2 regions of the Pseudoalteromonas sp. T1lg22 genome follow, and region 1 is predicted to be linked to the other one. Evidence: predicted binding sites of a transcription regulator. Region 1 holds the regulator's gene; the other holds the start of a gene.
The links. Region 1 encodes MetJ, which represses methionine synthesis genes. Its sites were predicted from a motif close to TAGACGTCTAGACGTCTA; they were not measured.

Region 1 (16,117 bases):
GGTTTTTATCGATACGCGTCTGATAAATCTTCAAGCGATCTAGGAATACAGTTACCTTAAAGCCGTCATTAACGAACTCGCTGGTTACCTTCTCTACGCCGGCCTTATTGATCAGTACTTCTTCAAGGCTTTGCTCATAATCAGCCTCATCAAAGAAAAGCTCAATACGCGCTGGCTCACTGAAGACCTGAATTTGCGGTTCGATATAGATTTCTTCATCGAATACAAACTCGACCTCAGTTTCACCTTCCAGCAATGGGTTATAACGAACGTCGTACAACAAGGGTACGGCGGTCGCAAAACTCGACATAAACAGGGTAGCTACTGCGAGTACCAAAGAATAGATACGATTCATTTTGAATGCGTTATTTTGCATTGTGCTGTTACCTTGATTTTTATGAACTGGAATCATCACCTGCCTCCAACATTTCTAGCTTGGTCAGGCGTTCTTTCCAACATCCTGCTCCATCAGGGATTAACTCTAATAATTCTATGTAGTTATTGCGTACCTGAGTCACTTTGCCGTGATACAAGCCAACGTAATTGCCTTTTGAAATACGGTGCAATGTTGCGTCCGATGCCTTGACCAGAGCCCAAGTTGCAGGCCCTGAACCGAGTGTGCCTTTCATCGACAGGTTATCTAAAGGATAACGCTCCAAAGGCTCTTTCTTACGCTGTGGATCCGGGTGTAAACAGTTTTGCACCTGGATCAACTTATCCTGAATCAGCTCAGGTTTTGGCGCCACAAACGGGCTACGTAAGTCTGATGCGCTGTAGGCAAAATGCTCAAACTGGGCAATTTCAGGAATTGGCTCCACCTTGGGCTGCGTACTGGCTTTTACTCGGTTGATAAACTCTCTTTGCTCGGTCGTGTCATCAAAACACCCACTCACTAACAGTGTTAACGAGGCGACTGCGAGGAGTTTTTTCATTATTCATCCCCCTCATAACGGTAAGTCTTAGCGACCACGCTAAACACTAGCTGGTCATCACCTGTAGCTTCGATGTCAAAGTCGTGCAAGCTGATAATACGTGGTAGCTGCGCTACCTTACCTACGAATTCACCAAACTCGTGGTAGCTTCCTTCAACCTCAATCTTGATGGGTAGCTCGGTGTAGAATTCTTTTTTAATCTCCGGCAACCAACCAATTTTAACAAAGGTCAGGCCGCTGGTTGTACCTACATAAGAAAGGTCATCCAGTAATCCGGGAGTTTCATTCGAAGTCGGCAGCTTTTTCAATAGCTGGGAGAATTTCTCTTCCATCTCTTGCATCTGCTGCTTGTAAAGTTCCAAACGACTGGCTTTGGAATACTTCACTCGGTAGCTGTCGCGCAATTCAACTTCTTTCTTTTGCACGCTTTCAAAGCCACTGACTTTATCTTCAACCAGAAGTTTATAGCTAAAGAACAAGACTAAACCGGCGGCTAATAGACAGACCAAACCCTTTACCAAGGCTGGCCATTCGCCTATGTTATCGAGCTCCAGCTCACCCCACTCGATATCACTAAAGGCCTTAAAACCTGAACTCATTGTTGCACCTCGCCAATCTCACCGAAGGACTTCACACTGAATTGCATATTGAAATCACTCAACAAACGAGCTTCTTCTTCCCCGGCAACAATGCCTCGTAGGGATGCTCTTTCTAGTAGGTATGAGCCTTCAACTTGACGAATCATGGTTGATAAGCGGTTATTAGACTCACTCTTACCCGATATCTGAATTGCATCACCGCGACGTTCTAAGGTCGTAAAGTAAACGCCAGAAGGAACGATTTTCGCCACTTCATCCATAATGCGGGTACCCAGGTTACGGTTACTCTGTAGCTCTTCAATCAGGCGCATACGCTGTTGCAAGCTTTCTTTTTTCTTATCAAGCTCACGAATTTCGGCGATACGCTGATCCAGCACTTGAATTTCCCGTACTAGAAAGTTGTTACGCACATTCTGACCATCGATCATGGCGCCGTAGACTTGGCTAAGCGCAAACATGGAAGCAAAGGCAATCACAATCACCGCCACTAAGATGGTGACGAAATTTTGCTGCGCTTCCTTTCGTGCGGCTTCACGCCAAGGCAATAAATTTATATGTGGCATGCTGAGAAGCTCCTCAATGCAAGACCCGTGGCGACGGCGAATTGGGCCTTATGCTTGCTGATCAGCTCCTGATCAACACGCGAACCAATTTCCATATGGGCAAAGGGGTCAACAACAACGGTATGAATACCCAGTTCATCGACAAGCAACCTATCCAGGCCATCGATCATGGTCGTACCGCCAGACAAGACAATGTAATCCACTTGTTCTTTACCACTGGTGGTCAAAAACATTTGCACCGCGCGACGAACCTGCTGCAACAAAGAAGTTTGGAACGGAGCCAATACCTCAAAGGTGTAGTTAGGCGGTAAGTCGCCCGTGCATTTAGCACGTTCGGCTTCATCAAAGTTTTTGTTGTAGTAGGAGACTATGGTGTTGGTGTATTGCTCACCACCAAATACCTGGTCACGGGTATAGATGGTCTCACCTTTTTGCACCACGCTGACCAAGGTCATCATCGCACCGATATCAACCAAAGCCACCACCTTGTCTTTGGCATCTTCTGGCAATGCCCCGTAGGCCACATCCAGACTCCTGCTTAAAGCATAGGTTTCCACATCAACCACCTTGGGTGTGAAACCACCGGCCTCAACCGCTCCGGAACGCGCTTCCACGCTTTCCGTACGCGCTGCCGATAGCAACACATTGACCTTTGACGGGTCGGCTTCGTTGATGTCGAGCTTTTCGAAATCAATGCTGACCTCATCCAGGGGATAAGGGATTAAGCTATCCGCCTCGATTTCGATCTGCGATTCCAGTTCAGCATCACTTAATGACACGTCCATAAAGATCACCTTGGTAATCACCGTCTGACCAGACACAGCAACAACGGCATGACTGACAGACTTTGGAATGCGTCTTCTGAGTTTTGCGATTACGCGGCCAATCGCCTCAATATCTTGTATGTTACGTTCGGCCATAGCCCCTTTGGGCATAGGTTCGATCGCAACAGCATCGAGACGATAACCCTGATCCTGCTGTGTTAATAACACTGCTTTAACAGAGTGTGAGCCGATGTCGATGCCCACCATGGCGGGCACTGACTTTTTGAGAAGTCGATTTAACATAAGAGCAACGTGAAACCTTTTTTTATAATTATAATAGACTTATAAATTATTGATGAAAAAATTTTATTCACTTTCTAATCAAGATATACTAGCAACCTCTGCGCTCAATTGGGAGTCCAAATAGGGAATTATCCGTGAAAATATTCAAAAAATTTTTACAAATCCTTTGCATATGTGGCCTCCTGGGCTGTATTACTCTGGTTGCTTTATACCTTTACGTGAAGCCTGACATCCCCAGCGTAGCGGTATTAAAAGATGTAAAGTTACAAACACCAATGCAAGTTTTTACGCGGGATGGCAAACTGATCAACCAGTTTGGTGAGAAGCGGCGAATCCCTGTAAAAATCAACGACGTCCCGGAACCACTCCGAAAAGCATTCCTGGCTACCGAAGATAATCGTTTTTATGAACACTACGGTATCGACCCTATAGGTATAGTACGTAGTGCTTTAGTACTAATATCCACCGGCGAAAAGCGCCAGGGAGCCAGTACTATTACAATGCAATTGGCTCGAAACTTCTTTTTAACTCGCGAAAAAGCATATATTCGAAAAGTTAAAGAAATATTTATCGCCATTCACATTGAACAATTATTAAGCAAAGATGAAATTTTCGAGCTTTATCTTAATAAAATAGAATTAGGAAACCGCGCTTTTGGTATTGGTGCGGCAGCCCAAGTTTATTATGGTAAGTCGCTCGATGAATTAACTCTAGCACAAATGGCGATGATTGCAGGTTTACCTAAAGCACCTTCGGCATTAAACCCAATTCGTAATCCAGAACGAGCAAAAGCACGCCGTAATGTGGTGCTCTCACGCATGTTGGATGAAGGTTATATCAGCACTTCTGAATATCAGGAAGCAACAAGTGCTCCGATCACTGCCACCTTCCATGGTGCCGAGATAGAACTCTATGCGCCTTATATTTCCGAAATGGCCCGTGCAGAGCTGGTTGCCATGTACGGCACCGAGCAGGCTTATAATTCCGGCATCAAGGTATATACCTCGGTAGAATCGACCATGCAGGCGGCGGCACAAACCGCGTTAAGGGATAACCTTTATGCCTATGATATGCGACACGGTTATCGCGGCCCTGTTGCTTACCTGTGGCAAAATGACAATGAAGAAGCTGTTGCCGAACAAGAGTTAGTGCAATACCTAAAAGGGGTGAATACACAGGCCGATCTTCATGCCGGTGTCGTCATGTCTGTTGAAGAGCAGGCTATAACGGTACTAAACAAAGACAGTGAACGCCTCACCATAGATTGGGAAGGTCTGAAATGGGCACGTACCTATATCACTCAGTCACGCCAGAGCTTTGCCCCCAAGACCGCCGCCGATATCTTGAACCCTGGGGCGCAAATTTGGTATCGCTTCGATAAAAATGACCAGCCTTTACTGGCACAAATTCCCGATGCGTCCAGCGCCTTGGTATCTATCGACCCTAAAGATGGCCGCATCAAAGCCATAGTTGGCGGCTACAGTTTTGAACAAAGCCAGTACAACCGTGCCGTACAGGCCAAGCGTCAGGTCGGTTCAAATATCAAACCCTTTATTTATTCCGCGGCGCTGGAGCATGGCTATTCACTGGCAACCATAATCAATGATGCGCCAATCAACCATTGGGATAAAAGTCAGGGGGTTGCCTGGCGTCCAAAAAACAGCCCGGAAAAATATGTAGGCCCAATTCGCGTACGTCGCGCCCTGGCTCAATCTAAAAACGTGGTCTCGGTACGTCTGATCCGCGGTGTAGGTGTCGACACCACAGCCGATCACCTGCTTAAATTCGGCTTTAAGGACGAAGATATTCCACACAATGAAACCCTGGCCCTGGGTAGCGCCTCGTTAACACCGCTGGAATTAGCACGTGGTATGAGCGCCTTCGCCAATGGCGGTCACTTGGTGGAACCCTACTTTATTAGCTCCATAGTCACCAGCGAAGATGAAGTGCTTTATCAGGCCCAGCCTTTGCTTGCCTGTAGCAATGAACAAAGACGCAAAAATGAAGTGTTGGCCGAGTTTGCCGAGCTTGAAAAATTGATCGCTGAGGAAACCAACACAGATACACAATTAGCAATCGACCCGCAAATCGATGAACTAGAGCAACAGCAAGAGCAAGAGCAAACCATGCCTAGCTGTGCGCCACGGGTGATCTCAGAGCAGAATGCCTTTTTGATTGCCGATGCCATGAATAGCGCCATTTGGGGTGGCGGCAGTTGGCAGCATGGCACCGGCTGGAACGGCACAGGTTGGCGTGCCACCGATTTAAAACGTCGTGATTTATCAGGTAAAACCGGTACCACCAACAACTCGGTAGATACCTGGTTTAGCGGCTTCAATGCCAATGTTATGACCACAATTTGGGTTGGCTTCGATAACCCGGGTAACCCATTAGGGCGAACCAGCTACAACAATAATCTCGACCGCGGTCAGATTTTTGGTGCCGAGTCCGGCGCCAAGACTTCACAACCGGGCTGGATCGACTTTATGCGTGTGGCCCTGGAAGATCAGCCCTATGCGGCGATTGAGCCACCTGAAGGCTTAGAGTCGGTACGTATCGACTTGAAGACCGGACTGCTGAGCCATAACAATGATCATACCAGCCGCTTCGAGTACTTTATTAAAGGCACGGCACCGACCCGTTACGCGGAAAAGGCTCCGCCCGTGCTATTTGAAACTCAAACATCAGGCGATAAACCCCTGCCCTCTGAGGATGAATTGTTCTAACCCAAAAATAAAAAAGCCAGCAAATGCTGGCTTTTTTATTTCTCAACCTGAGTTGGCGTTAGCTTAACTTACTAGCAAGCCAATATAGATCTGAGTGTACTCCCGCGGCGGTCACTTCCTTGCCCGCTCCCGGCCCTTGAATAACCAAGGCATTATCCTGGTACCAGTTGCTGTTAACGACAAAGATATTGTCACCTGGCTGCAAACCCGCCAAAGGATCGCTTGTCGGCACTGCCACCAGTCCTACCTTGGCCTCGACTTTCCCCTGTTCAATACGCAAATCGGCGTTGTAGCGCAGAACCTTCTGCTCCGCTGCCGCTTGCTGCTCCCGCGTCGCCACAAATTCATCGAGCACATCTAAGTTAGTCTGGCACTCCTGCCAACTGCCAGCGGCCAGCTGAGTTGGCATTAAGGCGCTAAGCTCAATATCATCCAGTTCCAGCTCTAAGCCCAGCTCACGGGCGAGTATCAATAGCTTACGCTGTACATCGCGGCCTGATAAGTCTTCACGGGGATCCGGCTCGGTAAAGCCAAGCTCCTGCGCCTTAAGCAAGAGCTGAGAAAAAGACTCGCTGCCATCATATTGGCTGCACAGCCAGGACAAGGTGCCGGAAAAAACGCCCTGTACTCGGGTCACCCGATCGCCGCTATTTTGCAGATCAGCCAGGGCAAAGTTAATAGGTAATCCCGCGCCAACGCTAGTGTTATAACGCCACTGCAAATTACGCTGAGCCAGATCCTGCTTCAAACTCTGATACCAGGAAAAGGGAGCGGTACCGGCATATTTATTGGCGCTGATCAAATGGCAATCGGCCTTGGCAAATTGCGGATAAAGCTGACTAAAGGCCTCACTGGCGGTGATATCGATCACCACCTTATGTTCATAGTCTAGCTGCGCCAGACGCGATAACAGTTCATCCTTGGTATAGGGCTGAGCACCTTGCTCCCAGGCTGTTTGCCATTGCTCGGTATCTAGACCACAAGGGTCAAAAAGCAGGGTTTCACTGCGCACTAAGGCCACCACCCTGACATCAATATGCTGACGTAAGCGCGCCAATTGCTGGGCAAATTGGGCCACGAATACCTCACCAACATTACCCAAACCTGCCACCACCACGGCCAACTGCCGCTGAGCGCCAAGCAAACGCTGATGTAAATAGCTCAAGCTATCGGCACCGATTTCTTCATCGGTTAACTGTAAGCAGTAACCTTCACCCACATGCGTAAAACGGCCATTTAGATTAAGCTCTCTCAAACCCTGCTCTACCTGCTGCTGGCATTTTTCCAGCTCTCGCTGCGGTGCAACCAGGGCGAAACCGTTAACATTGGACTCCAGCAATTGGGCACGCTCACCAAAGTGATGCAATAACTCGGCACTGTGCTGCTGCGGTACCACCAGATGCCACACACTTTTCACATCACAGTCGATAAGGCTGATCTGTAGTTGACGCCGTAGCAGCTCCAGCTCACCCTGCTCTAAGTGAACAAGCTTAATAACGTCTTGCTGCGCCAAGGTGGTAATAAAGTGCTTATGCTTGCACCCCCCCTCGCGCACCACTTCGGTACCTAGGGCATCGCTATCATAAGAGCTGCGCACCGCCAGTTTGATATTGGTGCCATGCAGGGGAGACAAGGTCTTGGCATGTAAAACCGGGTTACCCAGAGCCGCCAATAATTGCGCTTGGGCGCGGCAGATTTTATGGTACTTCTGCGCGCTTGCAACCTTTCTCGGGTCGGTGCTAAACACCCCTTGAGTATCCGTCCAGATACAGACCTCATCGACATCCATATAACGGGCAAATAAAGTGGCACTGTAATCACTGCCATTGCGTCCCAAGGTCACCGTCTGACCTTGTTGATCTGCGGCAATAAAGCCGGTGATCACATTAATCTTATCCGCGCCAATAAGGCGCTGACATTGTTGCTCATTCACACGATGCAACAACTGCCCTTGTTGAGCACAGAGTAGTTGGCGTGCATCTAACGCCTGTGCCTCTACGCCGAGTTGCTGCAAATAGCTGGATAACAAACGCGCCGACCAGAGTTCACCATGAGCCAGCAGCGATGCCTCTTGCAAGTTTCCTTGCTCAAATCCTAGCCATACATGTGTTAATTCTTGTTCCAGCTGAGTTAACACCTGAGCTTTGCGCTCGCCGCTTAGCAGCTCCTGGATCAGCTCCTGCTGGTGATTGCGCAACAGGCTTATCACATCCATACCGCTATGCTGATCTTGCTGCTCGAATGTCTGCCAGAGCTTAACCAGGGTGTCCGTGGTTTTACCGGCGGCAGACACCACCACTATGTCACCGACCTGACTATGAGCGAGAACAATATTAGCAACCGCATGATAACGCGCCGCACTGCTTAGGCTAGAGCCACCAAATTTATGTACTACCTTGGCCATTTTATCTGCTCCAACCTAGCTCTGATGAAGTTGTGCAAAAGCACGTTCAAGGTCGGCGATCAAATCTTCCTGATCTTCAATGCCCACAGAAATACGAATAAGGGTGTCACCCACGCCCGCCGCTAAGCGTGCTTCCTTGTCCATGCCCGCATGAGTCATGGTCGCCGGATGACAAATTAAGCTTTCAACACCACCCAAGGACTCGGCCAGGGTAAATTGCTGCACTGAGGTGAGGAACTTGGCGCTGTCTTTTAGTTCGCCTTTGATATCAAAGCTCACCATGCCGCCAAAACCACTTTGCTGCGCTTTAGCTAATTGGTGCTGTGGGTGACTTGCCAAACCAGGATAGTAAACCTTTTCTACCTCAGGGTGCTGCTGCAGGTATTCGGCGATAGCCTGGGCGTTTTTCTCATGCTGACGCAGACGCACTTTCAGGGTACGTAACCCGCGCAGAATCAGGTAACTGTCAAAAGGCGCACCGGTAATACCAATATTATTGGCCCACCAGGCCAGCTCTTCGCCAAGCTCAGGAGTTTTACAAACCACAGCACCACCGACCACATCCGAGTGGCCGTTGATATACTTGGTTGTTGAATGCACCACGATATCGCAGCCCAGCAATAATGGGTTTTGCAGCGCAGGTGACAAGAAGGTGTTATCCGCTGCCACCAAAGCACCCACTTGAGCTGCGGCCGCGCATACGGCCTTAATATCGGTCAGGCGCAATATTGGGTTACTGGGGGTTTCAATCCATACCAATTTAGGTTTGGCATCGATAAGCTGCTGATAACACTCGGCAGTGGTGAAGTCCACCACCTTCACTTTTAATAAACCGCGCTTGGCCAAGGAGGTAAATAATCGGTAGCTGCCGCCATAACAATCATGGGGGATCACAAGGGTATCTGCGGGCGTCAGCAACTGTGTTACCAGGTGCACCGCCGCCATGCCGGTAGCGGTAATGATGCCACGGGCGCCGCCTTCAAGCTCGGCCAAAGCCTCTGCGAGAATATCGCGATTGGGATTACCGCTGCGGCCATAGTCGTACTGACGTTTGGTATCAAAATCGGCAAAAGAATAGGTAGTGGATAAATAAATTGGGGGCACAACTGCACCATGATGTTGGTCGGCTTCAATGCCGTGGCGCACCGCTATGGTTTGTTTACTTAACTTAGGCATAGTGCCTCCAATCAGAAATGGATGTTTAGACGTCCAAAAGGTTAAAATATCCAAATATAGAAGTCAAAACATTTATACGTCTAAATAGCTATATGAGGAATATTTGACTATCCTTTCCAACACGATAGAATTTCGCCCTTATTGATGCCTAAGTGACCAAAGAACAAGACGCAAATTATGGCCAAGTGGAATGGTGAGTATATTCACCCTTATGCGGAACACGGTAAGAAAGCCCAACAGGTAAAAAAAATTACCGTTTCAATCCCGCTCAACGTTTTAAAAGTATTAACAGATGAACGCACTCGACGCCAGGTGAACAACCTGCGTCATGCCACCAACAGTGAATTGCTCTGCGAAGCATTTTTACATGCTTTTACCGGACAACCGCTGCCTGGCGATGAAGACTTACGTAAGGATAATCCGGAGAAGGTGCCGCAAGAAGTGCGTAAGATCATGGCGGAAATGGGCTTAGAGATCCCAGAGATCGGTGATGATTGATTTTCCAAACACATAAAAAAAGCCCCAAGCAAAACTTGGGGCTTTTTTTTGGCGACAAGGAAATTACTTATCGCTCATATAATCCTCTGGCAGCTCGATTTGCGCTACACCAGTTGCCACTGCGGCTTCGGCTACCGCCTTAGCAACGCGAGGCAATAAACGCGGATCCATTGGCTTAGGAATAATGTACTGCGGGCCAAACTCCAGCTCGGTCACACCTGATGCGGTCAATACCTCTTGTGGTACCGGCTCTTTAGCTATACTACGAATAGCTTCAACAGCGGCAATCTTCATTTCATCATTAATAGCCGTTGCGCGCACATCCAGGGCGCCGCGGAAGATAAACGGGAAGCACAGAACGTTATTTACCTGGTTCGGGTAATCAGAGCGACCGGTTGCCATAATCAAATCTTGACGGGCAGCGTGCGCCACTTCTGGCTTAATTTCAGGATCTGGGTTTGAACAGGCAAATACCACTGGCTTGTCGGCCATCAGCTTTAACTCGTCCGCAGAAAGTAGATCTGGACCAGATACACCCACGAATACATCGGCATCGGCGATCACGTCTTGCAGAGTGCGTTTATCCGTGTTGTTTGCGAACATTTGCTTATATTCGTTCAGGTCGTCACGACGAGTGTGGATCACACCTTTACGGTCAAGCATATAGATGTGCTCGCGCTGGGCGCCACATTTAATCAACAGCTCCATACAGGCCACAGCCGCTGCACCAGCACCTAAACAAACGATCAAGGCATCGTTGATATCTTTACCCTGAATCTCAAGAGCATTAAGCATGCCCGCCGCAGTTACAATGGCGGTACCATGTTGGTCATCGTGGAATACAGGTATATTACAACGCTCGATCAGCGCTTTTTCAATTTCAAAACACTCAGGTGCCTTGATATCTTCAAGGTTAATACCGCCAAAGGTATCGGCAATATTTTCAACCGTGTTGATAAAATCTTCCGTGGTGCGGTGTTTAACTTCGATATCGATTGAATCAAGGCCTGCGAAGCGCTTGAATAATAAGGCTTTACCTTCCATTACAGGTTTTGATGCCAACGGACCTAAATTACCCAAGCCTAAAATTGCCGTGCCGTTAGAAATAACCGCAACCATATTGCCTTTCGCAGTGTATTTATAGGCATTGTTGGCATCGGCGGCAATTTCGCGCACCGGCTCAGCCACACCTGGGCTGTAAGCCAAAGCTAGGTCATTGACCGTTTCCGCACTTTTAGTCAGCTCAACGCTGATTTTGCCTGGAACGGGATAAGCGTGATAATCAAGAGCTTGTTGACGAAAGTCTGACATGAAAAAGTATCCTGCTAGAAATATTGGTGAGAGTTCAGGTATCAGGCAACAATACTGCTTTTCCGGCTATATTCCAAGTAATATCAGGTCTATCCTGTTACGCGAAATTAAGCGGTTTTAGCATCATTATCCCGGTTAATTATTTTAATTTCCCCTAGCATGAGCGATATTCCCATGCCTTTTTTGGGTCAAAAAAAGCAATAAAAACTGCGTTAATCATAACTAAAGATATAAAAAATGCAATTTATATAACAATAGCGAATAAAAACACAAAAAATGCAACGATTTAACTGGATTTACCCAAACATCTACATGTTCATGCTTTTTAGCTGCATTATCGCCGCTTTTCATTAATACCTTTACAAAGAGTAAATGCAAAATGGCTTATATCAATACTGGGAATGGACCAGAGTAATTGTGTTAATCAAGCGATCAGAGAGTAAACAGGATAGGATACCAATTCACTTACTTCTAGCGGGCTAAATATCATGCTCACGGTGTTGGAATTTTTCTATGTAGAAGACAGAATTGGTATTGGATAGGTGCCGTAAAAAGTAAGAGGCACAAAAAAAGCACCCTAGGGTGCTTTTTTCTAATAAGCAATGAATTACTTCTTGCTGCTAAGCGCACCGAAACGCTTATTGAAGCGGTCAACACGACCACCTGTGTCAAGAATCTTCTGCTTACCAGTGTAGAAAGGGTGACACTCTGAACATACGTCAAGGTGAATGTCTTTACACAAAGTTGAACGAGTTTCGAACTTGTTGCCACAAGAGCACGTTGCATTGATTGCTTCGTACTTAGGGTGGATACCTTCTTTCATGGGGATTACCTCTAAATAGGCCGTATCGCTCTCCAAACCCGAAGTTCGGCACCATACGCGTTAGTTTCAATGTGCCAAGACCAATAATATTCGCTCAGCACCCTTAAGGCCGCGTATTTTATTGAACTCCTGTTTAATGTTCAAGCATTAATTGCCGCTATTCACCTTGCCATGAATTTAGTACATTAACAGCATGTCTGATGCTGTGAGTTCACCCTTGTCGTCTTTACCAAGCGCCCTACAAACCGACCTATTGCCAACTCAGGAAGAATGCTATGTGGAAGTGGCAATCAAGGTGCCTCTGCACCGCAGCTTTGACTACCTGGTCGACCCTAAGCTGGCGGCAAGCCTTGAACCCGGTATGCGGGTTTCTGTGCCCTTTGCTAACCGCCAAGTGACCGCCTTGGTCTTGGCTCGTAAGGCCAGAACTGAACTACCCAAAGACAAGGTTAAGGCGGTGCTTGGGGTGCTTGATAGCGCCCCTATTATCGACGCCACTCATATACAATTGCTGAAGTTTACCGCCCGTTATTATCACTACCCCCTAGGTGAGACTATTTTTACCGCTCTGCCTAAGGCGCTGCGCCAGGGCGACGACATAGATAAAACCAGCATTAACTATATTCAGCTTACCGAAAAGGGCCGCGCCTTACCCACCTTAAGGGCGAAAAAACAACAGTCGCTGATGTCGCAGTTAGCACAGTCCGGTAAATCGCCGGTAACCGAGGTAAAAGCCCTGGGCTTTACCAAGGCCACTATCGATGCCCTAGTTAGTAAAGACCTGGCCGAGATAAGCATCGAATTTTCCAGTCATTGGCGGGACAATGAAATAAAGGTAGCAAGCAAGCCACGACTTAACGCCGAGCAGGCGGTGGCCTGCAGCGCCATCAATCAAAGCTCGGGCTTTACCAGCTTTTTACTCGAGGGCGTCACCGGCAGCGGAAAAACCGAAGTCTACCTGCAATGCCTGGAAGAAGTGATAAAACAGGGGAAACAGGCGCTGGTACTGGTGCCGGAAATCGGCCTGACGCCGCAAACGGTTAACCGTTTTCGCCGCCGCTTCCCCGACACTCCTATTATGCTCTGGCACTCGGCACTGACCGATAACGAGCGCCTGCAAACCTGGCGCTTTTGCCAAAAAGGCAGCTGCGCCATAGTCATAGGTACTCGCTCGGCCATTTTTATGCCGTTTTTATCCTTGGGCATGATCATAGTCGATGAGGAGCACGACGCCTCATTCAAACAACAAGACAGCCTGCGTTACCATGCCCGCGATCTGAGCGCCTATCGCGCCCAACAACATAATATTCCGCTGGTTTTAGGCAGTGCCACACCGGCGTTGGAAACCCTTCACCGGGCAATTGAGGGCAAATACCACTTGCTGTCATTAACCCAGCGCGCCCAAACCAGCAGCGATAACCACTTTGAGCTTATCGATATCAAGGGCCAATATCTGCAGGCGGGTTTAAGCCATGCCAGCCTGGCCTATATGCAAAAAGAGCTAAGCCGCCAAAAGCAGGTCATGGTGTTTCTAAACCGCCGCGGCTTTTCACCTTCGCTTATCTGTCACGAATGTGGCTGGCTTAGCGACTGCCCCCGTTGCAGCACCAGCGCCACCTATCATAAATCCATGCGCCGACTGGTCTGCCACCACTGTGGCGAACAAACGCCGCCACCGATGCAATGCCCGGACTGCGGCAGCACACAGATACACCCGGTAGGCCTGGGCACGGAGCAACTGGAAGAAGCCTTAACGACCCAGTTCCCTGACGTTGCCATCAGCCGCATAGACAGGGACTCAACCCGTAAGAAAGGAAGTTTGGAAGAAGAGCTCGAACGTATCAACCAAGGCGGCGCCCGTATTTTAGTGGGCACGCAAATGCTCGCCAAGGGTCACCACTTTGCCGACGTCAGCCTGGTGATTATTCTCGATGTCGATGCCGGACTGCATTCCTGCGATTTTCGCGCCACCGAACATCTGGCGCAGTTGCTTACCCAAGTGGCCGGGCGTGCGGGTCGAAGCGGTGAGCCGGGCACAGTCTTATTGCAAACCCACTTTCCCGAACATCCGCTATTGCAGGATCTGGTTAATAACGGTTATCAACATTTTGCCCGCTACGCCCTGCAGGAACGACAGGAAACTGAGCTGCCACCTTATAGTCATTTGGCCTTATTACGCGCCGAAGCCCACGATTTATCGCTAGTACTTCGTTTTTTAACGGATTTAGTTCCCGCAACCCGCATCCCTAAGATACAATTATTGGGGCCGATCCCCGCCCCCATGGAGCGCGTTGCTGGTAAATTTAGATACCAGCTGCATATTCAGGGTGCCGATCGAGGCGCATTACACGCCTTTGTGGCACAACTTATCGATTACCTAGGTTCGCATAAGCTGGCACAAAAGGTGCGCTGGAACTTAGACATTGACCCTATAGATATGATGTAAAGAGAAGCAACACACAGGTATGGCTCAACACGACTACATAAATCGCAAAAGACCCCAGCGCGGTGCTAAGAAAAAAGCACCGCCGAAAAGGAAGCTGCCTATCTTGCTAATTATCGCCGCCATTATTTTATTCGCGGGCTTTGGTTATGGCCTGTGGTATATCAAGAATAATGCCGACCCACAAGCCGTGGAACAGGTAAAGCAACCGCCCAAGCAAGAGCCGAAAGCCATTATAAACAAACCGGAAACACCGGAGTTTATCAATGAGATAAAGCAGGCCGAGATAGAGGTTGAGGTCAAAGAAGTTGAGCAAAAAGGCCCTTACGTTATGCAGTGCGGTTCATTTAGAACCTATGCTCAGGCGGAAACCTTAAAAGCGAAAATTGCCTTCACCGGCCTGGTCGCCGAAATCCGTCATACCGAAGGCACTAACGGTGTCTGGTATAAAGTACGCTTAGGCCCATACGCCACCAAGCGCGGTGCCGAGAGTGATAAAAACAAACTAAAACGCCAAGCCAAAATCATGGGCTGTGGCATCTGGCTGTGGCAATAAGTCTCAGCCCCCAGCAAAAACACAGCCAATCTGCGGGGTTTTCGCCTTATACCAATTCCAACGCCGTGAGCATGATATTTAGCCCGCTAGAATGCTTAGCTATTCAAGTGAATTGGTATTATACCTTGAAATCCCCGAACCTCGCCCATACTTCCTCGCTATTAGACTCAGCAAAGCCCAGTTTGATTTGGGGCAAAGGATTCACATGACTACGATAGTTTCTGTACGCCGCGAAGGCAAAGTCGTTATTGGCGGCGACGGCCAAGTTTCCCTTGGCAACACGGTAATGAAGGGTAACGCCCGCAAGGTACGCCGCTTGTTTAACGGCAAGGTGATCGCCGGTTTTGCCGGTGGCACAGCAGACGCCTTCACCCTGTTTGAGCGTTTTGAAGCCAAGCTGGAAATGTATCAGGGAAATCTGACCAAGGCAGCGGTGGAAATGGCCAAAGACTGGCGCAGCGACCGTGCTCTCAGACGCCTTGAAGCCCTGTTGGCGGTAGCCGATGAAACAGCCTCACTGATCATTACCGGTAATGGCGACGTGGTACAACCCGAGCACGACCTTATCGCCATCGGCAGCGGCGGCAACTTTGCCCAAGCCGCAGCTATTGCACTGTTAGAGAATACCGAGCTATCAGCACGAGAAATCGTTGAAAAGAGCCTTAAGATAGCCGGTGATATTTGCGTATTCACTAACAACTTCCAAACCATTGAAGAATTGTAATTAAGGAGCAGCCATGTCAGCCATGACTCCCAGAGAAATCGTCCATGAACTTGATCAGCACATTATTGGTCAAGCTAATGCCAAAAAGGCCGTCGCCATCGCCCTTAGAAACCGCTGGCGCCGGATGCAGCTTGATGAAGCCCTGCGCCAGGAAGTGACCCCAAAAAACATCCTATGATAGGTCCAACCGGTGTGGGTAAAACAGAAATTGCCCGCCGTTTGGCCAAGCTTGCCAATGCTCCTTTCTTAAAGGTTGAAGCCACTAAATTCACCGAAGTGGGCTATGTTGGTAAGG
Region 2 (16,117 bases), on a different contig from region 1:
CTTGCTACACAGTGATGGCAGCTGCACCGAATATGAACTCGATTAAGGACGCAGAAACGCCGCAAGAATCTCTCGCAACAGCTTGAAGTTTATTGTGAAAATTTAAAAGTGGAATAAAAAACGCCCAGGACGAATCCGCATTGTCCTGGGCCTAGGGGAATGGCTCTTGATGAGCCGTGCGCTAACTAAATAAACTGTTCACATTCGTACGGGAGAAGCGAAAGTCTTCTTAATTGTAGTTAACACACTGCAAAAAGTGAAATAAATGAACAAGATTAAAATGCATTTAAAACAGTGTGTTACTGGTCTTTGTGAAAAACTGTAAAAATAACTGGTGTTTTTTTATACCCCTTATACCCAAGTTATACCCAAGTTATTAACCGCCCATCCAGCACCAAATCCCGAGCTAGGGAGTTTTTTATTTTATTCTTCTGCCACTTACCAAGACCGACACTGGCCCCATTTAAGCGGATGATCACCTCGCCTTGAGCCGCACTTGGCTCGCTTAGGCGCACATCTTTGCCATTAAAGTAGTCGGCGCCTTGCTCGGCGGTCAATTCAATGGTGTTTTTGTTGGCCAGTTTACCTAGGCAACTGCCAAACTCGTGCTCTAGGCGCACGCCATTTTTGTGTGTGGTGCCGATCAAGATACCGATGCGGGAGTATTTAACCGCCTCAAACAATTGCACATTCTCTGCATCCGGGAACAGCCATACTTCTTTATCGCGGACATACAGGGTGCCGGGTAAGGCTTTTATCCCAAACTGCTTTTTAAGATACTGCATAAATTCTTGCAGTTGTTTCGCTGGCATTGGCGCAAAAGGGAAAGCGCCTTTTTTACGTTTCGGCTCGCTGACCGCTTTGGCTCCGGTTTTCTTAAACTTGGCAATAAAGAAACCTTCGCTGTCGAACAGCTGTGGCCAGATATGCAGATAGCCTTCCTGTGTCGCCGCTTTTTCTGCGCCGGTAAACAAATCATTCAGCGGCTCTACTTCGATTAAGCCATCAAACTCGTCGAGCAGGTACTGGCACACCGCCTGATTTTCTACCGGAGTCAGAGTACAGGTGGAATAAACCAAGGTGCCGCCAACCTTAAGGGCATGGAAAGCACTTTTGATCAGCGATTTCTGTACCTCGGCGATGTCGATATTCGATTGCAACGACCAGTTTTTTAACGCATCGGCATCTTTACGCACCGTGCCTTCGCCGGAGCATGGGGCATCCAATAAAATGGCGTCGAACATCTCCGGCATATAATCGCCAAACACGGCGCCATCAAAATGCGTGAGCCCAACATTATGGGCGCCGACGCGTTTAAGGGTAGCGCTCAGTGCCTTTAAACGTGACGAGGAATATTCGTTGGCGACTAAGAAGCCCTCATTATCAAGCATGGCCACTAACTGTGAGGTTTTACTGCCCGGGGCCGCAGCCATATCCAGTACTGTATGGGTAACGCCAAAGGCATTGTCTAAGGCATCTTTCAAGGCGGTGGGTGGCAGCATGGAGCTGGCCTCTTGTACATAGATGCAGCCACTTAAGTGCAAATCGGTTCTGCCCAAAGGCAGGGCCTCTTCTTCCTGCTCGGGGCGCTCTAACCAATAACCTTCTTCACACCAGGGCACCTGGACTATTTGCCAGTTGCGCTCACTACATACTTGCTCAAACTCCTCGGTCGACATCTTTAGCGTATTAACCCGCACCGCGCGTTTTAGCGGGGTTTGGCAGGCGTTAATAAAGTCTTCTAGTTCAAGGTGATCGGGCAAATAGCTTTTAACATCTTCAATAAAAGCATCAGGGATATAGGTGTTGATGTTCATAGATAGGTTAATGACGGGCAAATAATCTGGCGATATTGTATCGCATCACCATAGTGAATGCCGATGTTTTTAAAGTGTCGACATTTTTTTTTAATTTTACACAAAGTGCTAACTTCAGCCGGTATAAACGGGATTTATGTCGACAATACAAGGTGGCTACGGTTGACAATATCCCCATCCTCTCCCATAGTAGGTGCCAAGATTGTCGACAATTTGAGAAAGGCGTGAGCAATCAATCCGTGACTAATGAATCAATAGAACCGCAAAACCAGGTGACAACCGCAGTAGACCAAGTCTTTGTGGAGCTGCGCCGCGCCATCGTTGAGGGAGACGTGGCACAGGGGTCGAAAATTTCCGAACCGGAATTGGCAAAACGCTATGGTGTATCGCGCGCAACTCTGCGCGATGCCTTAAACCGTTTAGAGGCCTGCAATCTGGTTGAGCGCAAAGCCAATGTCGGTTGTCGCGTGGTGGCCTTGACGCCGGAGCGCCTTATCGAGGTGTATCAGGTGCGTGCCGCCCTCGAAGGTTTGGCCTGTCGGCTTGCCGCGCAGAACATGAGCGACGAGGAAATTGCCAATATTAAAGCCTTGTTAAACAAGCATCTTAATGAGCAACGAGTGAAAGAGGGGGAGTCTTATTACCAAGAGGCCGGCGACCTGGATTTTCACTACCGCATCATTAAGGGTTCAAAAAACGAGCACCTATTTAATTTGCTAATTCACGATTTATATCAGCTTATTCGCATGTACCGAGTGCAAATGGGGATGACGGGCCCTCGAGTTTCCAAAGCATTTGACGAGCATTTGGCTATTATTAACGCCATTGAAAATCGTGATGGCGAATTGGCTGAGATGTTGATGAAGCGACATATCAGCTATTCAATGAATAACATAGAAAATAAATTTAACGCGGCGCAATAACCGCAACCGTTCAAAGAGCAGGAGTTTACAATGTCCGCAGGAAAAAAATTTAGAGATGCATTAACAGCCAATCAGCCATTGCAGATTGTCGGCACTATCAATGCTTACTGTGCCATGATGGCCAAACAACTAGGCCACCAGGCTATTTATCTGTCCGGTGGTGGCGTGGCCAACGCCTCATACGGTCTGCCTGACTTAGGTATGACTTCATTGAACGATGTGATTGCCGATGTACAGCGTATTACCTCGGCCTGCGACTTACCGCTAATGGTAGATATCGACACGGGTTGGGGCGGTGCATTTAACATTGCCAAGACCATCCGCGATATGGAAAAAGCCGGTGCCGCTGCGGTGCACATCGAAGACCAGGTGGCGCAAAAGCGCTGTGGTCACCGTCCAAATAAAGAAATCGTTCCCGTTGAAGAAATGGTCGACCGTATTAAAGCGGCGGTAGATGCCCGTACCGACCCAGATTTCTTCATCATGGCCCGTACCGACTCATTTGCCCAAGAAGGCTTAGAAGCCGCTATTGCACGTGCCAAGGCTTATGTGGCCGCCGGTGCCGACGGTATCTTTGCCGAAGCGGTACAAACCGAAGAGCATTACCGCGCCTTTGCCGACGCCTTAGACGTGCCAATCCTTGCGAACATCACCGAGTTCGGAAAAACCGAGCTGTGGAACTGCAAAGAGCTAGGCGAGTGGGGTGTGGACATGGTGCTTTACCCATTGTCGGCATTCCGTGCCATGAACAAGGCGGCAGAAAACGTATACAAATCGATTCTGGCTAACGGCGATCAAAAAGCCGTAATAGACACCATGCAAACTCGTATGGAGCTGTACGATTATCTTGGCTATCACGAATACGAACAAAAACTCGATGCCCTTTTTGCCGAAGGCAAGAATAAGTAACCGAGTTTCAACAGGAAAAATTCAGGAGAATTATTATGGTAGATAAAGCATTAGGTGGCGCGGGTCTGCGCGGTCAAGAAGCGGGTCAAACAGCCCTTTGTACGGTAGGTAAAACAGGTTCAGGCCTAACCTATTGTGGTTATGACATCAGCGAGCTGGCGGATAAAGTACAGTTCGAAGAAGTGGCCTTTTTACTTTCGCGCGGTGAGCTACCTAGCGCGGGTGAATTGGTTGAATACAAAGCCAAGCTTAAATCACTGCGCGGCCTACCGGCGGCACTTAAAACCGTGCTAGAAGCCATTCCAAAAGATGCGCACCCAATGGATGTGATGCGTACCGGCTGTTCTATGCTGGGTAACCTGGAAATGGAAACCGACTTTGACCAGGCTAATGATGCCATCGACCGCATGGTTGCTATTTTCCCAAGCATTATTTGTTACTGGTACCGCTTTAGCCACGATGGCGTGCGCATTGACGTTGAAACCGATGACGATTCGGTGGGTGCTCACTTCCTACATCTGTTACACGACAAAGCGCCATCGCAGTTGTTTGCAGAAGTGATGAATGTGTCTTTGATTCTCTATGCAGAGCACGAGTTTAACGCCTCAACCTTCACCGCTCGCGTATGTGCGTCAACCCTGTCTGACATTCATTCATGCGTAACCGGTGCTATCGGTTCACTGCGTGGTCCATTGCACGGTGGTGCTAACGAAGCGGCGATGGAACTGATTGAGCGTTTCAGCAATGCCGATGAAGCCGAGCAGGAGCTGATGGGCATGCTTGAGCGCAAAGAGAAGATCATGGGCTTCGGTCATGCGATTTACCGTGAAAGCGATCCGCGTAATGTGATCATCAAAAAATGGTCAGAGCGTTTGGCTCAAGAGGTAGGCGATGATGTGCTTTACCCTGTGTCTGTACGTTGTGAAGAAGTGATGTGGCGCGAGAAGAAGCTATTCTGTAATGCCGATTTCTTCCACGCTTCGGCCTATCACTTTATGGGCATTCCAACCAAATTGTTTACGCCTATCTTTGTAATGAGTCGCGTAACGGGCTGGACTGCACACGTGAAAGAGCAGCGTGCTAACAACCGTATTATCCGCCCAAGTGCGGGTTATATCGGCCCAGAAGCGCGCCCTGTACCTGAGCTAAGCGAGCGCTAAGCCACGGCTTAGCCACCTTGCCTGTCGGTGCGGCACATTCGTTGGCGCACCACATCCATTCGCAATGTAGAGATGATTATGAATACCCAATACCGTAAGACGCTGCCGGGCTCAGAGCTGGTTTATTACGATACCCGAGCGGCCGTTGATGCAATCGAACCTGGCGCCTACGATGGCTTGCCTTATACCTCTAAAGTGCTTGCCGAGAATCTGGTTCGCCGTTGTAACCCAGAAGATTTAACGCAAAGCCTAGAGCAACTTATTTATCGTAAGCGCGAGCATGATTTCCCTTGGTTCCCGGCCCGCGTGGTGTGCCACGATATCTTAGGTCAAACGGCGCTGGTGGATCTTGCCGGTCTGCGAGATGCCATTGCTGCCAAAGGCGGCGATCCGGCCAAGGTAAACCCAGTAGTACCAACTCAATTGATCGTTGACCACTCGTTGGCGGTCGAAGCACCGGGCTTTGACCCAGACGCGTTCGAGAAGAACCGTGCTATTGAAGACCGTCGTAACGAAGACAGATTCCACTTTATTAACTGGACCAAAACAGCGTTTAAAAACGTTGATGTGATCCCGCCGGGTAACGGCATCATGCACCAGATCAACCTGGAGAAGATGTCGCCGGTGATCCAGGTACGCGATGGCGTCGCCTTCCCAGATACCCTGGTAGGTACCGACAGTCATACCCCGCATGTTGATGCGCTGGGCGTAATCGCCGTGGGTGTGGGTGGTCTTGAAGCCGAAAGCGTGATGCTGGGTCGTGCCTCTTACATGCGCCTGCCGGACATTATTGGTGTTGAGTTGACGGGTAAGCCGCAGCCGGGCATTACCGCCACAGATATCGTACTGGCGCTGACCGAATTCCTACGTAAAGAGCGTGTGGTTTCAAGTTACCTTGAATTCTTCGGTGAGGGTGCCTCGCATCTGACTCTGGGCGATCGTGCCACCATCTCGAATATGACACCGGAATACGGCGCCACGGCGGCCATGTTCTATATCGATGAGCAAACTATCGACTATTTGAAACTGACGGGCCGTGAAGACGAGCAGGTGAAGCTGGTTGAGCAATATGCCAAAGAAACTGGTTTGTGGGCCGATGCCATGACGGGTGCGAAATACGAGCGCGTATTAAGCTTTGATTTGTCCTCTGTGGGTCGTAATCTGGCCGGTCCATCAAACCCGCATGCCCGTTTAGCGACAGCGGACTTGCAAGCCCGTGGTATCGCCAAGCATGTTGAGCAAGAAGAGGGCCTGATGCCGGATGGCGCGGTCATTATCGCCGCTATCACCAGCTGTACCAATACCTCTAACCCGCGCAACGTGATTGCCGCAGCCTTGTTAGCCCGTAACGCCAACAAGTTTGGCTTAGTGCGCAAGCCTTGGGTTAAAACCTCACTGGCACCGGGTTCAAAAGCGGTAAAACTTTATTTAGAAGAAGCGAACCTTCTTCCTGAGCTGGAAGCCCTGGGCTTCGGCGTAGTGGGTTTTGCCTGTACCTCATGTAACGGCATGAGTGGCGCGTTAGACCCGAAAATCCAGCAAGAGGTGATCGAGCGCGACCTTTACGCGACGGCGGTACTCTCAGGTAACCGTAACTTTGATGGTCGTATCCACCCCTATGCTAAACAGGCCTTCCTGGCCTCACCGCCATTGGTGGTGGCGTATGCCATTGCCGGTACTATACGTTTCGATATCGAAAAAGATGCCCTGGGATATGATAAGCAAGGTCAGCCTATTACCTTGAAGGATCTATGGCCAAGCGACGAAGAAATCGATGCGGTTATTGCCAAGAGCGTGAAGCCAGAGCACTTCCGTCAGGTGTACGAACCCATGTTCGATTTAGACGTGGATTACGGTGAAAAGAACAACCCATTGTACGACTGGCGCGAAATGAGCACCTATATTCGTCGTCCACCTTATTGGGAAGGGGCGCTTGCGGCACCGCGCACCATGAAAGACATGCGTCCACTGGCGGTGCTGGGTGACAATATCACCACCGACCACTTGTCGCCGTCGAATGCGATTCTGGCCAGCAGTGCGGCGGGTGAATACCTGGCGAAAATGGGTCTGCCTGAAGAAGACTTTAACTCGTACGCCACGCACCGTGGTGACCACCTAACGGCCCAACGTGCAACCTTCGCTAACCCTAAGCTGTTTAACGAAATGGTGCGCGATGAAAACGGTGAGGTGAAGCAAGGTTCACTGGCGCGTATTGAGCCAGAAGGCCAGGTTACTCGTATGTGGGAAGCCATTGAAACCTATATGGAGCGTAAGCAACCGCTATGTATCGTTGCCGGTGCCGACTATGGTCAGGGTTCAAGCCGTGACTGGGCAGCCAAAGGCGTTCGCCTAGCGGGTGTGGAAGTGATCATCGCCGAAGGTTTCGAGCGTATTCACCGTACCAACTTGATTGGCATGGGTGTGTTACCTCTGGAGTTTAAAGCGGGTGAAAACCGTAAGACCTTTAACCTTGATGGTAGCGAGACCTATACGGTGTTAGGCGAGCCAGCACCGGGTGCGGATATGCAAGTGCAGATCACCCGCGCCAATGGTGAACAGCTGACTATTACCACCAAATGCCGCCTTGATACCCAAGAGGAATTGTCCATCTACAGTGCAGGCGGTGTATTGCAACGCTTTGCGCAGGACTTCCTTGAAGGCTCAGTATAAATTGCAGAAGGTGAGAGCCCATTTTTAGAGGTGGGATCTCACCTTTTTTTGAGGTTAATAATGACACAACAGCTAAAAATACCGGCAACCTATATGCGCGGAGGCACCAGTAAAGGGGTGTTCTTTGCACTGCATGACTTGCCTGCACAAGCGCAGCAGCCGGGCGCCTATCGTGATGCCTTGCTTTTGCGGGTCATCGGCAGCCCTGATCCGTACGGCAAACATACCGATGGCATGGGTGGGGCGACATCCAGTACCAGTAAAACGGTGATCTTATCCAAAAGCGATAAGGCGGATCATGATGTTGACTACCTGTTTGGCCAGGTTGCTATCGACAAGCCGTTTATCGATTGGAGCGGTAACTGTGGCAACCTAACCGCTGCGGTGGGTGCTTTCGCCATTAATAATGGCTTGGTGGATGCAGCACGCATTTGTGAAAATGGCATCACCGAAGTGCGGATCTGGCAGGCCAATATTCACAAAACCATTGTCGCTCATGTGCCTATGTGTGATGGCTTGGTGCAAGAGCTTGGTGACTTTGAACTCGATGGTGTGACCTTTCCCGCCGCTGAGGTGAAGGTCGACTTCTTATCGCCTGTCGGTGATGGTGCAGTACTGCCAACGGGTAACCTGGTCGATACCTTAGTGGTGCCGGGCGAGGGCGAGCTACAGGCAAGTTTTATCAATGCCGGTATCCCTACTATTTTCGTGAATGCCAGCGAGCTGGGTTACAGCGGGGCAGAGCTGCAGGACGATATCAATAATGATGAGCAGGCCTTAGCACGCTTTGAGCGTATTCGTGCTTATGGTGCGGTGCAAATGGGGCTGATCAGTGATATTGAAGAGGCGAAAACGCGCCAGCATACGCCGAAAATCGCCATGGTGGCACCGGCAAGCAGCTATGTGGCATCCAGCGGCAAGCGCATTGATGCGGCAGATATAGATGTACAGGTTCGCGCCTTGTCCATGGGTAAGCTGCACCATGCCATGATGGGCACCGCCGCCGTTGCCATCGCTACCGCGGCCGCCATCGAAGGCACCTTGGTGAACCTGGCTGCAGGTGGTGTAGCACGCCAGTCGCTGACCTTTGGCCACCCTTCAGGCACGCTGCAAGTGGGTGCAGCGGTAAATATGCTTGATGGTCAGGCTGATGTGCACAGTGTCAGCATGAGCCGCAGTGCCCGCCGCTTAATGGAAGGCTGGGTGCGTGTACCAGATCCTGAATTAGGCGAGTAGACATAAAAAAAGCCGCTTTAAGCGGCTTTTTTTATTAAAGCAGAAGGTGAATTAGACAACGCCGCGCGGTAGGCGACAGTCGTGCTCTTTCTCTGCAAGCTCTTTAATCCAAAATTCTTCGGCAGTGAAACCATCTTTGTTTTCACTAACGACAGTAAAGGCAGCCTTTTTCTCAGTTGCTTTTGCCGCAGGAGCCGCTTTTTTGGTTGTTGTTTTTTTGCTTGCTTTGGCAGGAGCCTTTTCTTCTACTTTAGCGACTGTTTCTGTTTTACCAGAAGTAAGCTCTTCAGTAAGTTCAGCTACCTCAGCAAGGCGCATGTTTTTGCCGCCATCAATGCTGTACCAGCCAGGCTTGGTGGTGATTTCTGGCTTTTTGCCATTCGCCGCTTCATACGCAGCTTCAAAAGCAGCTAACACTTCTGTTTTGTCTAGTTTACTCATCAAAAGATCCTAGTCGTTAACGCAGGTTAATTTTATTACAAGTATATATTTATACCCATTTGTCCTGGGATTTTCAATTTTTTGTGGCGAAATTGCTAATTTCCTTTATTTTTTCCGCCAATGACGGGAAAATTTAGGCCTAAATTAGGTCATGAGGTGATTATGAAACGCAACGAGCTACTCGCTATTTTGAATGCCAAGCTGGCACCGGAGCAAATCAAAGACTTTTGTCCCAATGGTCTGCAGGTTGAAGGCACCGAGCAAATTAAAAAAATCGTCACCGGAGTGACCGCCAGTCAGGCCCTGGTCGATAAGGCCATAGAGCTGCAAGCCGATGCCCTGGTTGTGCACCATGGCTACTTTTGGAAGGGGGAGTCGCAAGTGATCAGTGGCATGAAAAAGCGCCGCCTAAAAGCGCTGCTGGCGGCGGATATCAACCTGTTCGCCTACCACTTACCCTTGGATGTGCATCCCGAGCTAGGTAATAACGCCCAGCTTGCTAAGCTACTGGGCATCGAGATCCTTGGCGGCATGGAGCCGGGACCAGTTAGCGTGCCGGTGTGGGGTAAGCTCAACGAGCCTGTCAGTGGCGATGAATTTGCCAAGCGCATTGAATCCGTGCTCGGGCGCACGCCGCTCAGCTCTGTGGTGCGCTCTGAGGTGATTGAAACCATAGGCCTGTGTACCGGCGGTGGTCAGGGTTATATCGACTTGGCGGCGGCGCAAGGTTTGGATGCCTACCTGACCGGCGAGGCCTCGGAGCAAACCATACATAGTTCCACCGAGCAGGGCATAGATTTCTTTGCCGCCGGGCACCACGCCACTGAGCGCTATGGTGCTAAGGCCTTGGGGGAATTTTTAGCGGATGAGTTTGGTTTGGATGTAACCTTTATCGACATCGACAATCCGGTATAAAGATTATACCAATTCACTTAAATAGCTAATCACCCTAGCGGGCTAAATATCGTGCTAACTGTGTTGAAATTTTTCTATGTACGCCTACACGGATGTAGGCGGTAGAGCGGCGCAGGAGCCAAAGCCGAGAATAACTACATAAAAAATTTCCGCCTTGTTATCACATCATTTATCCAGCGCTATATCTGATCACATACTTAACAGAATTGGTATTAAAAGGAGCCAGGGGCTCCTTTTTTATTGTCGCTGCAACAAATTATTTGCGGCTGTTATTTTGCTTACAGGTATTAAGGAAGTGGCGGTAAACCGGGTTATCCTTCATTTCTTTTTTCATCGCCAAATACATGGGGCGGTTCAATCCCAGGGCGCCTAAAGGAATTGACTTGATCAAGCCCTGAGCCTCATAGGGCGTCACCAGCCAATCCGGCAGGGCGGCCACGCCCATGCCTGCACTGACCAATTGGAAAATCAACAAGCCCTGATCCACGGTTTTTAAGGTGCCATCGAAACGGGCATTTTGAATAAAGTGTTTGAATATATCCTGTCGTTCCCGCGGAATAGGGTAGGAGATGATGGTCTCATCTTTTAAATCTAAGGCGGTCACATAAGCTTTATTGGCCAAGGGGTGGTCCGGCGCCACGATAAGCTTGAGTTTAAAATCAAACAGGTGGGCAAATTCCAAGCGATCCGGCTCACGAATGTCCGAGGTCAGAACCAGATCTAAATCCCCATCAAGCAGCTCGGGAATGGCGTCATAACTAAACCCGCGCTCATAATCTACATGGATATCCGGCCAGAAATTATTGAATTCTTTAATGGTCGGCAGCAACCAGTGAAAACAGGCGTGGCATTCCACACTTAGGCGCAGTTGCGAAATAGGCTGATTTAAACTTTCTTTCAGGCGGCATTTGGTGGCTTCGACCTTAGGTAACACATCCTGCGCCAGTTCTAATAGCAGCATGCCTTGGGGGGTAAAGCGCACCGGATGGGTTTTACGCTCAAACAGCTGACAATCCAGCTTGTTTTCCAAGTCTTTGATTTGGTGAGATAAAGCTGACTGGGTTAGAAATAATTCACGGGCGGTATTCACTAAAGAACCGGTTTCTTTCAAGGTGGCTATGGTTTTAAGGTGTTTAATTTCAATCATCTTTAGTAAATCTCATAAAAGCCAGTCACATATCTCATAATGATTGCGACTAAACCGCGCTGGATAAATCTATAAAAGTCTAGACGGCTAAAAAATTATCACTTTTATACTCAGTTGGCTATTAAAAGATAAAATTCATTGTGAAAAATGTCTATTTTCTCTGTTTTTAAATTTATTCAGCGTTGAGTTAACGCGCTGATATGAATTTAATTCATTAGCAATGTGAGTAAGCTTCGTTTGTGTCCCCAAGATCTGAGAGGTAATGTTTGGCCATCTAAACAGCTAAACGGATATTTACATCATGGCACGTATACATAACTTAGGTTTTCCCCGTATCGGCAAACGCCGCGAATTGAAATTTGCTATCGAGGCCTACTGGGCTGGCGATATTACTCAGGAAGAGCTGCGCCAGCGCGGTGCGCAAATCCGCCAAGAAAATTGGGCAATGCAAAGCGAGGCCGGCATAGAGCTTGTGCCGGTGGGCGATTTTGCCTGGTACGATCAGGTGCTATCTACCTCTATGCTGGTAGGAGCCATTCCGGCGCGCCATCAAAGCGACAGCAGCAATGCACTGGATACCCTGTTCCGTATCGGCCGTGGTCGTGCACCAACGGGCTGCGCCTGTGCCGCCAGTGAGATGACCAAATGGTTTAATACCAACTACCACTATATCGTGCCTGAGCTAAGTGCCGAGCAGCAGTTTGCCCTGAGCTTTAACGAACTTTTTGAGCAGGTAGAAGAAGCGCAGAATTTGGGTCACAACGTTAAGCCCGTGCTGGTTGGCCCGGTGACTTATTTGTACCTGGCTAAATGCGCCGGGGACGAGTTCGATAAGCTCACCTTGTTGGAGCGCCTATTGCCTGTGTATCAACAGGTGCTGGCCAAGTTGGCGGCACAAGGGGTGGAGTGGGTGCAAATCGATGAGCCAATTTTGGCCTTGGAGCTGGATACCCACTACCGCAGCGCTTTAACTAAAAGCTTCGCCGCCTTGGCAAATCAGGGCGTGAAGCTGCTGCTGGCGACTTATTTTGATGAGGTGAGCGCCTACTTAAAAGATATCAGTGAGTATGCCATCGATGGCGCGCATTTCGACTTGGTGGCTACACCGCAAAACATTGAAGCGCTGGACAAAGCCCTTGGCGAGCAGCGGGTGTTGTCTCTTGGGGTGATCAACGGCCGTAATATTTGGCGCGCCGATCTCAGTGCCATCTATGAGCAGGTGCAAGATATTGCCGCCCAGCGTGGTGATTCATTGTGGCTGGCGCCATCTTGCTCTTTATTGCATACCCCGGTGGACTTGGAGCAAGAGCAACTGCTGGACGGTGAATTGAAAAGCTGGTTGGCCTTTGCCAAGCAAAAAGGCGAAGAGCTTAATTTGCTGAAAGTGGCTCTGGAGCGCTGCAACACGCAAGATATCGACACCTATAGTGCACCGGTGAAAAACCGCCGTACTTCAAGCAGGGTAAACAACGCGCAAGTGCAGCAGCGTGTGGCTCAGTTAAGTTTGGATCACGGTCAACGTCAAAGCGAGTTTGCGGTGCGTGCTGAAAAACAGAAGGCGGCCCTGCAATTGCCACTGTTGCCGACTACTACTATTGGCTCCTTCCCGCAGACATCGGATATTCGTAAGGCCCGTCGCGACTTTAAGGCTGGGGAGTTAAGTGCCCAGGCTTATGAGCAGCAGATGCAGGAGCAAATTCAATATGCGGTGCGCGAGCAAGAGGCACTGGATATAGATGTATTGGTGCATGGTGAGGCGGAGCGTAACGACATGGTCGAATACTTCGGTGAATTGCTCGATGGTTTTGCCTTTAGCCAGTTCGGTTGGGTACAAAGTTATGGCACCCGCTGTGTGAAGCCGCCTTTGATCTGGGGTGATGTGTCTCGCGCCGCGCCTATGACATTACAATGGACCCAGTATGCGCAGTCGCTCACCGACAAGCATATGAAGGGCATGCTCACGGGTCCTGTGACTATTTTGTTCTGGTCTTTTGTGCGCGATGATCTGGATAAGCCGACCATTGCCAAGCAAATCGCCCTGGCGCTGCGTGATGAGGTGGTGGATCTGCAGGATGCGGGCATTAAGGTGATTCAAATCGATGAACCGGCGTTTCGCGAGGGTATGCCACTTAAAGCCAGCCAGTGGCAAAGTTACCTTGATTGGGCGGCCTATGCCTTCCGTGTGTCGGCCAGCGGCGTTGATGACAGCACGCAAATTCACACTCATATGTGTTACAGCGAGTTCAACGACATTATTGGCGCCATTGCCGCCATGGATGCGGATGTGATCACCATAGAGACATCGCGCTCGAACATGGAGCTGCTCGATGCCTTTGAACACTTCGATTACCCCAATGATATTGGCCCTGGGGTGTATGATATCCATACCCCGAATGTGCCTGAGGTCAAATGGATCAAGGACTTGATCCACAAGGCGGCGGCGAAAGTTCCGGTTGAGCGCCTGTGGGTGAACCCGGATTGCGGCTTGAAAACCCGAGCCTGGCCGGAAACCCGTGAGGCCCTGCAAAACATGGTGATTGCCACCAAGGAGCTGCGCCAAGAATTAAGCGCCTAGCAAAAAGAGTCATAAAAGAGCGGACGTTATAAATGTCCGCTCTTTTTTAAGCCTTTCTCACCCTTTACTTTCACAGCCTTCCCTCATAAGATCACACTAAATTTCTAGTGGATAAGCGCAATGACACATACCCCGCAACGTATTACCCTTACTCGTCCTGATGATTGGCACATTCACCTTCGTGATGGCGAGCAACTAAAAGACACGGTAAGAGACGCCAGCCGCTATATCGGCCGCGCCATCATCATGCCTAATTTGGTGCCACCGGCGACCTGTACCGACACGGCGCTAGCTTATCGTGATCGCATTATGGCTGCGGGGCCAAAGGCGCATTTTGAACCCCTGATGGTGCTGTATCTCACGGATAACACCACGGCTGATGAAATTCGCAAAGCCAAGGCATCGGGTAAAATCGTTGCTGCCAAGCTGTATCCAGCCGGTGCGACCACCAACTCGGACTCAGGTGTGACCGATATCGAAAACATCTACCCTGTGCTTGAAGCCATGCAGGAAGTAGGCATGCTGTTGTTGGTTCACGGTGAGGTGACCGATTCAAGTATCGATATTTTCGACCGTGAAAAGGTCTTTATCGAAACCAAACTGAAGAAGGTAGTGAAGGACTTCCCTGAGCTTAAAGTGGTGTTAGAGCACATCACTACCAAGGATGCGGTTGAGTTTGTAAGCTCGGCCTCGGCCAATGTGGCGGCGACCATTACCGCGCATCACCTGCTTTATAACCGCAACCATATGCTTGCCGGTGGCATTCGTCCGCATTATTACTGCTTGCCTATCCTTAAGCGTAATACCCATCAGGAAGCCCTGATCGAAGCCGCCACCAGTGGTAACAGCAAGTTCTTCCTAGGTACCGATTCGGCGCCACACCTTAAGGACAAAAAAGAAGCGGCTTGTGGTTGTGCTGGTGCATACACGGCGCACGCGCCACTTGAGCTATATGCTGAAGCCTTTGAACAGGCCGGTGCTCTGGACAAGCTTGAAGCCTTTGCCAGCCACTTCGGTCCTGATTTCTACGGCATTGCCCGCAATACGGATACAGTGACCCTGGTACGTGAGCCGTGGCAAGTGCCGCAAAGCTACCCGCTGGGAGAAGACAAGGTCATTCCTATTTGTGCCGGTGAAATGCTGAACTGGCAGGTAAAGGACTAAGCTCCAGATTACTCTTAGAAAAAGCCCGATTTGTTATCGGGTTTTTTTATGCCTGTAAGGATTAGCCGCCAAGATGGATGGCGGGGTGTTGATCTGCCGCAAGCAAGTTGCAGAGCCCTGCCTTTAGCGGACAATTGTCCTTATGATCTAAAGTGGCTTTGACTAAGCTCTGGCGCTAAAATTAAGCACAGTCAGTGCTTCTCGCGCTATAACAAACAGGTGAAATAACCATGCACTTACCGACAGTGGACTATCAATCGCCGAACGCGCCAGCCGAATTTGTCGAATCGCTTCGCAATACCGGTTTTGGGGTGTTAACCAACCATCCGATCCCACAATCGCTGGTGGAGTCAATTTATCAGGATTGGCAGGCTTTTTTTAACTCAGAGCAAAAGCATGAGTTTCTTTTTGATAAACAAACTCAGGACGGTTATTTCCCACCCGAGATAAGTGAAGTGGCCAAAGGCTGCAAGGTTAAAGACATCAAAGAATACTACCATGTCTATCCTAAGGGCCGGGTACCTGAGCAGCTGGAAGAGAAAATTCGTGAGTATTATCGCTTGGCCAATGAGTTTGCCAGCGAATTACTGAGCTGGGTGCAGGCCCATGCGCCGGCTGATGTGCAGGCTAAGTTCTCCATTGACCTTAAAGACATGATCAAAAATTCGGAGCAAACCTTACTGCGTATTTTGCACTATCCACCGATGACGGGCGATGAAGAGCCGGGCGCCATTCGTGCCGCCGCTCATGGCGATATCAACCTGCTGACCGTGCTGCCTGCGGCGAACGAGCCGGGGTTACAGGTGCAAACCAAAGAGGGTGGCTGGCTGGATGTTCCAAGCGACTTTGGTAATCTGATCATCAATATCGGCGATATGCTGCAAGAGGCATCTGGTGGTTACTTCCCATCGACTATTCACAGGGTAATTAACCCAACGGGTAAGGCTTCGACCAAGTCGCGTATCTCGTTACCCCTGTTTTTGCACCCACGCCCAGATGTGGTGCTGTCTGAGCGTTACACCGCCGACAGTTATTTGCAGGAGCGTTTACGCGAACTCGGCGTAAAATAACGCCCATAGAGTGACCACAAAAAAAGCCCGTTAAAAACGGGCTTTTTTGTTTTGGATTTGAAAGTTTAGCTTATCAGTAAGGCACGGGCC

Region 2: the regulator MetJ is predicted to act here: its motif matches at 11,291-11,308, upstream of metE (5-methyltetrahydropteroyltriglutamate--homocysteine S-methyltransferase).

The regions. Positions count from the first base shown of each region.
Region 1 is NZ_PQBY01000006.1:508,149-524,265, forward strand. Features, by position in the region: gene C2M24_RS04580 (type IV pilus secretin PilQ) at 1-412, opposite strand, end outside; gene C2M24_RS04585 (pilus assembly protein PilP) at 396-932, opposite strand; gene C2M24_RS04590 (type 4a pilus biogenesis protein PilO) at 932-1,531, opposite strand; gene C2M24_RS04595 (PilN domain-containing protein) at 1,528-2,094, opposite strand; gene C2M24_RS04600 (pilus assembly protein PilM) at 2,082-3,161, opposite strand; gene C2M24_RS04605 (penicillin-binding protein 1A) at 3,296-5,887, shown strand; gene metL (bifunctional aspartate kinase/homoserine dehydrogenase II) at 5,946-8,291, opposite strand; gene metB (cystathionine gamma-synthase) at 8,307-9,467, opposite strand; gene metJ (met regulon transcriptional regulator MetJ) at 9,645-9,965, shown strand; gene C2M24_RS04625 (malic enzyme-like NAD(P)-binding protein) at 10,029-11,276, opposite strand; gene rpmE (50S ribosomal protein L31) at 11,884-12,099, opposite strand; gene priA (primosomal protein N') at 12,293-14,545, shown strand; gene C2M24_RS04640 (SPOR domain-containing protein) at 14,565-15,098, shown strand; gene hslV (ATP-dependent protease subunit HslV) at 15,304-15,822, shown strand; partial or broken gene hslU (HslU--HslV peptidase ATPase subunit) at 15,836-16,117, shown strand, end outside.
Region 2 is NZ_PQBY01000023.1:33,657-49,773, reverse strand. Features, by position in the region: gene C2M24_RS13170 (alkaline phosphatase D family protein) at 1-46, shown strand, start outside; gene rsmF (16S rRNA (cytosine(1407)-C(5))-methyltransferase RsmF) at 363-1,817, opposite strand; gene C2M24_RS13160 (GntR family transcriptional regulator) at 2,042-2,740, shown strand; gene prpB (methylisocitrate lyase) at 2,771-3,649, shown strand; gene prpC (bifunctional 2-methylcitrate synthase/citrate synthase) at 3,685-4,809, shown strand; gene acnD (Fe/S-dependent 2-methylisocitrate dehydratase AcnD) at 4,888-7,479, shown strand; gene prpF (2-methylaconitate cis-trans isomerase PrpF) at 7,540-8,715, shown strand; gene C2M24_RS13135 (hypothetical protein) at 8,767-9,156, opposite strand; gene C2M24_RS13130 (Nif3-like dinuclear metal center hexameric protein) at 9,319-10,071, shown strand; gene C2M24_RS13125 (LysR substrate-binding domain-containing protein) at 10,328-11,218, opposite strand; gene metE (5-methyltetrahydropteroyltriglutamate--homocysteine S-methyltransferase) at 11,520-13,793, shown strand; gene pyrC (dihydroorotase) at 13,914-14,957, shown strand; gene C2M24_RS13110 (isopenicillin N synthase family dioxygenase) at 15,188-16,027, shown strand; gene C2M24_RS13105 (DUF3307 domain-containing protein) at 16,093-16,117, opposite strand, start outside.